3 regions of the Martinezella sp. CNPSo 3732 genome follow, and region 1 is predicted to be linked to each of the others. Evidence: predicted binding sites of a transcription regulator. Region 1 holds the regulator's gene; each other region holds the start of a gene.

Evidence for each region. Region 1 encodes LexA, which represses DNA repair genes until DNA is damaged. Its sites were predicted from a motif close to TGTTCNNNNTGTGTTCNG; they were not measured.
Region 2: AC13RM_RS23505 (helicase-related protein) is a predicted target of LexA. The motif match lies at 916-933, and genes of this name have one in related genera.
Region 3: AC13RM_RS19235 (PA0069 family radical SAM protein) is a predicted target of LexA. The motif match lies at 1,246-1,263, and genes of this name have one in related genera.

What each region holds. Positions count from the first base shown of each region.
Region 1 covers NZ_JBXSOO010000006.1:36,250-38,523, forward strand. The annotation lists gene AC13RM_RS13730 (ComEC/Rec2 family competence protein) at 1-716, shown strand, start outside; gene lexA (transcriptional repressor LexA) at 697-1,419, opposite strand; gene AC13RM_RS13740 (VOC family protein) at 1,839-2,274, shown strand, end outside.
Region 2 covers NZ_JBXSOO010000017.1:48,956-51,229, forward strand. The annotation lists gene AC13RM_RS23500 (hypothetical protein) at 1-289, shown strand, start outside; gene AC13RM_RS23505 (helicase-related protein) at 1,165-2,274, shown strand, end outside.
Region 3 covers NZ_JBXSOO010000012.1:12,448-14,721, forward strand. The annotation lists gene moaB (molybdenum cofactor biosynthesis protein B) at 1-58, shown strand, start outside; gene AC13RM_RS19225 (hypothetical protein) at 90-398, opposite strand; gene AC13RM_RS19230 (glycosyltransferase family 2 protein) at 575-1,093, opposite strand; gene AC13RM_RS19235 (PA0069 family radical SAM protein) at 1,333-2,274, shown strand, end outside.

The sequences.
Region 1 (2,274 bases):
TTCGCCATCTGGGCCTGTTGCTGCTGCTGTCATCTGTCGGCGTGGCCGCGTTCGGCTCCGGCGTACCGAAGCCGGATCTGATGATCTCGGAAGATGGCATTCTCGTTGCCCTGCGCCAGGACGATATCCTCGCCACCAATCGCGAGAGACCGCAGGCCTTCATCTTCGAGCAATGGCAGAAAGCGCTCGTCGCGGCCGAACATCAACCGCCGACCATGCTTGCGGCCGACAACCGGCTTCCGCAGATCAGCAAGACGGATCGGCATAGACGACTAAGTAACGAAGAGCAGAAGGCGGTCCGCACCGCAATGGCGGAAGCCCTGGATCGCACCATGCAGGGAAGCTTTGCCTGCCAGAAGGGAGCATGGTGCGTAGCCATGCTAGAAAACGGCTCGATATTGGTAACCATCGAAAATGCAGCTTACTTGTCCCCGGCTTGCGACACGGGGAATTTTGTCGTGACGCCAATCCGGCTGCGGCTGGACCATTGCCGTTCCGGAGCAATGCTCATAACCGGTGCGACATTGCGTAAAACCGGCTCCATCGAAATGATACTTACCGCAGACAAGCCCATTATCTCAGCCGCATTCGAGAACCCGCAACGTCCATGGACCAGGCATCGAATTTATAATTGGCGCACTGGCACATTCGACGCGCCAATTGCGCCAGCGTCACCCGTCGTCGACAATTCACCGGTCAGTGATAGCGACGAATAAGGCCCACGAGCTTGCCCTGAACTTTGACCCGGTCCGGCCCAAAGATGCGGGTTTCATAGGCCGGGTTTGCGGCTTCGAGCGCGATGGAGGCACCCTTGCGGCGGAAGCGCTTCAGTGTCGCTTCTTCATCGTCGACGAGTGCAACGACGATATCGCCGGGATTGGCCGTCGTCGAATTGCGGATAATGACCGTATCGCCGTCGAAAATTCCGGCGTCGATCATCGAATCCCCGCGAACTTCAAGCGCATAATGTTCGCCAGATCCGAGCATGTCGGCGGGAACGGTAATGTCGTGCGTATTGTTCTGGATGGCCGAGATCGGAACGCCGGCTGCGATGCGGCCCATCACGGGCACAGACGCCGAGCCGTTGTGATCGTCATTAGCCACTTTCGACGGAGCGGGCGGGGCAACGGGCTGCGGCTTGCCGAGGCTACCCTCGATGACGCTCGGTGAAAAGCCGCGACGCGGCTGAAGGCTGGGATTATAGGCATCCGGGAGCTTGATGACTTCAAGGGCCCTAGCCCGGTTCGGTAGCCGGCGGATAAAGCCGCGCTCCTCCAGCGCCGTGATCAGACGATGGATACCGGATTTGGATGCCAAATCCAGTGCATCCTTCATCTCGTCGAAAGATGGCGGCACACCGGATTCCTTCATGCGTTCGTGAATGAAGAGAAGCAGTTCCTGCTGCTTGCGCGTCAACATCGTCTTGGAACCCCAGAATCAAGAAAAGCTGTGAAACAAATCCAGAACGGACACTATATGTTCCATATGTGTTCCGCAAGTGCTTAAATTTCGGTAAAGCCTTGTGAGGTCAGTTAAATAATTACCATTTGCGAATGGATCGGCTCGGAACATCGGGGCGCCGTATCTGCGTTAATCCACAGAAAAATAAGGGAAATGCCGCTCTACTCGCTTCCGCGACTTTGTCGTTCAGCCCATGCGCCGAGCATTTGGACGAACGTGCCGCGCGACTGCATGAGCCGGCCATGGCAGAGAATCAGCAATCACGTTTGCGAGATTGCCTTCTATCCATGTCGTGTGCTCCGGGTGTTCCATGCTTCCATCTTGAATTGCGCGGGCGATGGGCGCAAATCTGCTTCCGCAAGCAAACAGGAGAAGCCATGATTTCGTCTCCGCATCCGCTGGATCATCTCGTGCTGCCGACCGTCAACATCGCTCTGGCACGCGAACGCCTCGGCAAGCTCGGTTTCACGGTAGCTCCGGATGCGCGCCATCCCTTTGGCACGCAGAATGCCTGCGTCTTCTTTGCCGATAAAACCTATCTCGAACCTCTGGGCGTCGCATCTCCGGAGCAATACGAGAAGAGCATCGTGGATGGCAATGTTTTCGTAGCGCGCGACCAGGCTTATCGTTTCCGGGTGGGGGAGGATGGCTTTTCAGCCGTGGTATTCGGTACGGATGATGCGGTGGCGGACGATAAGCGTTTCAAGGCAGCTGCGATTTCGGCGGGGCGGATGCTGGATTTCTCCCGTCCGATGAAGATGCCGGACGGCACGGAAACCACCGCCGGCTTTCGTTTAGCCTTCGGCGCCGATC
Region 2 (2,274 bases), on a different contig from region 1:
AGCGTGGCCTCTCGTCAACTGGCTTACTCATCATCGGAACGCGAACAAGACTTCCTCGCTGGTAGCGCTGGATGCCGTGGACGCAATCGTAAGGCACTACATGTGCCTGCTTAGTCGAGAGCGCCATGATCGGACGGACCAGTGTCCGCGATGCGCTTCTCGAAATTTGCGGACATTCTTTGACATAGCCATTGCACCTGAGGGAGCCTATTTCGAGTCCTGCGCGGAGTGCGACTGGGACAGCCACCCCGGTTATTCTGAGGACGAGGAAGATCACGATAACGGTTAAGCGCACTAGCTCTCAGGTAAGGCTGGCCATTTTCCAAACGATGGTCGTTTTGTCGCTCTGGCGTACCGAAACGGTAGTTGAAATAGCCCTAAGGCTAAATAAATGAACGATTTCCGGGGAATGGGCTGGTGCTGCTAGAGAGATTTGAAATCTACATGTGATCAATAAAATCAATTGGTTGCATGATTTTTTGTAACGATGTTCCGTTCATCATATTGTGAGATTTTTACCCTCATTTGCAGTCATTATCATACGCAAAAAGATTGCAAACGGAATACTTTTGATGAATTACTGTGGCTATGCAATCTGGATACGGGCGTCCGGAGATTTCCTAGGGCCTGGCGCTGCAATGGTCGGCGAGGCTCTGACTTACCTTCAGGTGCTCTGAGAGATAGGACCAGTGAGCGCCAAAACATTTGCGGCGGTCTTCGTAGCGAACGGTAGGATCGGCCGCGATATCTCGTTTCGCCTGGGCTTCGGAAAGAGCTTCCAGGAGTATCTCGTTCCCTTATCTTCAATCATGTCGAGGGCGCTAGAATGGCCTCGGGTTTCGGTGTTTTGACCCGCGGTATGGCTCGACCGGTGCCGCGAATTCGGGAATGGGATTGTGTATCTCAGGTCTGACCTGGAACATATTGTGGATAATGACTAAAACATGAAATGCGCATGCCGTCTGAGGAGTGATCTTGGAATGATGGTGCAGCTATAGATTGTTATTGCCGCATCGGCTATGGGTTGATCAAGGACGTCAGTTGATACGTGGGTTGGTGCTATAACGTGTTTGAGGTTTGCTCGATGAGCGCTGGGTAGTAGGGGGAAATGATGATCCGCACCGGTTGCATTTTAACGGCGCCGATCCTTGAGATTGTTATCGAATGAAAATCATCGACAATACCTCTCAGCTACTTGGTGATGATCTGAAGGAAACACTCGGTCGCGGCTCTCGCGTGAAGATCGCGGCATCCTGCTTCTCGATCTATGCGTATGAGGCCCTGAAGTCCGAGCTGTCGAAGATTGATAGCCTACAGTTCATCTTCACCTCTCCGACTTTTGTGCCCATGGAAGCGACCGACAAGTTGCGAAAGGAGAAACGCGAGTTTTTTATTCCTAAAGCGGGTCGGGAAAGCGGCCTTTACGGCACTGAATTCGAGATCAAACTCCGAAATAAGCTCACGCAACGCGCCGTAGCTCGAGAATGTTCCGAATGGATCCGCAAGAAGGCTCGCTTCAAGTCCAACGCCACGCAGGCAGCCATGCAGCCCTTTGCGCATGTAGAGGTCGGAGGCGCTGCCGTCCTCTATCAGCCGATCAGCGGCTTTACGGCGGTGGATCTTGGCTACCAGAAGGGCAACGCGGTTTCCAACTTTGTGACCCGGATGGATGAGCCGGCGCATGCCGGCCTCTATCTTCAGCTTTTCAACCAGATCTGGAACGACGCGGATAAGCTGAGGGATGTGACGGACGCCGTCTGTGACCACATCGAGTCCATCTACCAGGAAAATGCTCCTGAGCGGGTCTACTTCCTGATGCTCTACAACATCTTTCGGGAGTTCTTAGAGGATATCGATGAGGACGTTCTTCCGAATGATCTGACGGGCTATCGCGAGAGCATCGTCTGGAACAAGCTCTTCAACTACCAGCGCGACGCCGCGACGGGGATAATCAATAAGCTCGAAACCTACAACGGCTGTATCCTGGCGGACTCGGTCGGCCTGGGGAAAACCTTCACCGCGCTAGCGGTGGTCAAATACTACGAGCTTCGCAACAAGTCCGTGCTGGTGCTGTGCCCGAAGAAGCTGGCGGACAACTGGCGGAACTACAACACTAATCTCACCACGAACATCTTTGCAAAGGACCGCTTCAACTATGACGTCTTCTGCCACACGGATCTGTCGCGCACGTCTGGTGAATCCTTTGGCATCCCGCTGAACCGAGTGAACTGGGGCAACTACGATCTTGTGGTGATCGACGAGTCCCACAATTTC
Region 3 (2,274 bases), on a different contig from region 1:
CGTGGAGATCATGCCGCGTCTCGACGAGCATCTGAAGCGCGGCGCCGGCTCGAGATAGGTCTTCTGCTCGCCGCGATATTGGGCGTTGGTCATGCCTTCGGAAGGACAGGAATTGATTCCCAGGAATCGCCACTGAGTATGATGCAGCTCCGGCCGGATACATCACTCATCAGCAGTGTCCAGTTGCCGCTCTCGGCGGCGTAGATCTCGACAATCGTGCTCTGATCGAGCTTGCCGACGGCCGAAAGCTTTTCCGAAAGATGGTCGCCAAGAAACGCGACGATATCGACGTGCTGAGCGCAGGCGAGCGTTACCTGGGAGGCGGCGACGCGAGGATAGAGGATCGATGTTGCCACGAGGGCCGTTGCCATGAGGCGGGTGAGCATTGTGCGTTTCATAACGCACCTCCTTTCGCCGAAATCCCGGCGGAAAAGGAGAGTTCCGCTGACCAGTTCCGCCTGATATCGGCATCTTCATGGTCGGCCGCCTGACGCGACACGCGTAAGGTGCCGCCACACGCAAATTATCGCAGCTATTCGCGCGTTTACAAATGGAATCTGCTGAACGCTGGGGCCTATCGCGCCGCGCGTGCTACCCAGGACGGAATGAGCTCGCTTGAAAGCCGTCGGCCCTTCTGTCCCTTGGCGAACTCCGCCAGCCCCATGCCCGACCTGGCGACGGCGATCGCCTGGTGCTTGGAAAGCAGCAAACCCAGTTCCAGCGGCGCCATACGACGGCCGATTCGCTTCAGAAACGGGCGACGATAACCGCGCGATGCTGTAAAGCGCGCCGGCATCTTGTTCAGCGAGACATATTCGGCGACCTCGTCGATCCAGCCCGCTTGCGGTCGCGCGCCCGGCTCGACCAGCAGCAACCATTCGCCACGGGCCGACCGCAATATATCCTTGATATCCCATTGCGAATAAAAGCGGCAGCCGGCAGCATCGGCCACTTTCGATGTGCCGTCCCTGGAACCGTGATCGAGCACGACCACGTCGCTGACCAGCCCCTCGACCGCGCCTGCCACCAATGCCGCCAATGTCTGCGCCAGCTCGGGTTCGTGATCCTGGCATTCGATGATGACCGTCAACATTGCCCATTTATAGAGCGCCGCATAATTTATTGCCAGCACCTAACCCTCAGGCTCGAGCGTTTAAGAAAAGCATCATAAGCGGCCGAAATTCTCACAGCCGGCCCCGCCGAATGCCTCCGTGAATGAGATGGAAAATGACGGTCGCGGATTTTTGTTCTTGCAATGTTCTCATTTGTCGGATAGGAATTTAATCATCTTAGACGCGACATGCGATGGCATGAGCCGCCCTGGAGCTACCGATGAACGAGCAGTCCCTTGCAGGGCAGGCCGCTTTCGCGCCTGCCAATACGGCAGATGTTGCCAACGCTTTGATCGCCGATTCCGGTCTTAGGGTCGACGTCGAGCGTCGACGCGGACGCGGCGCCGGATTGAACCCGAGCGGCCGGTTCGAGCCGCAGCAGCGCGAAGCCTTCGACGACGGCTGGCAAAGCTGGGAAGAGTTGCCACCCTTCAAAACCGAAGTGCAGGTGGAGAAGCCGCGCACAGCCATTACCCGCAACGAATCGCCCGATATTTCTTTCGATCGTTCCATCAATCCCTATCGCGGCTGCGAGCATGGCTGCATCTACTGCTTCGCGCGGCCGACGCATGCCTATATGGGGCTTTCGGCGGGGCTGGATTTCGAATCGAAGCTGTTTGCCAAGCCGGATGCAGCCAAGCTTCTGGAGCGCGAATTGGCAAAGCCCGGTTACAAGCCGCGTGTTATCGCCATAGGCACGAATACCGATCCCTATCAGCCGATCGAGAAGGAATGGCGGATCATGCGCCAGATCCTTGAGGTGCTGAACCGGGCAAACCACCCGGTTGCCATCGTCACCAAATCGGCGTTGGTCATGCGCGATATCGATATTCTGAAGGAGATGGCAGCCAAGAATCTGGTGCGGGTGGGAGTATCGGTGACGACGCTCGACCGGAAGCTCGCACGCACCATGGAACCGCGGGCAGCGACACCGCCACGGCGGCTGGAAGCGATCCAGGCTTTGAACGAGGCAGGCATCCGCACCGCGATCATGGTGGCGCCGATTATCCCCGCGCTCAACGATCATGAAATCGAGCGTATCCTCGATGCAGGCAAAACGGCCGGCGCGCAGGAGGCGAGCTATGTCATCCTACGGCTGCCGCTGGAAGTGAGCCCGCTGTTCCGCGATTGGCTGCTGCAGCATTATCCGGATCGGTATCGC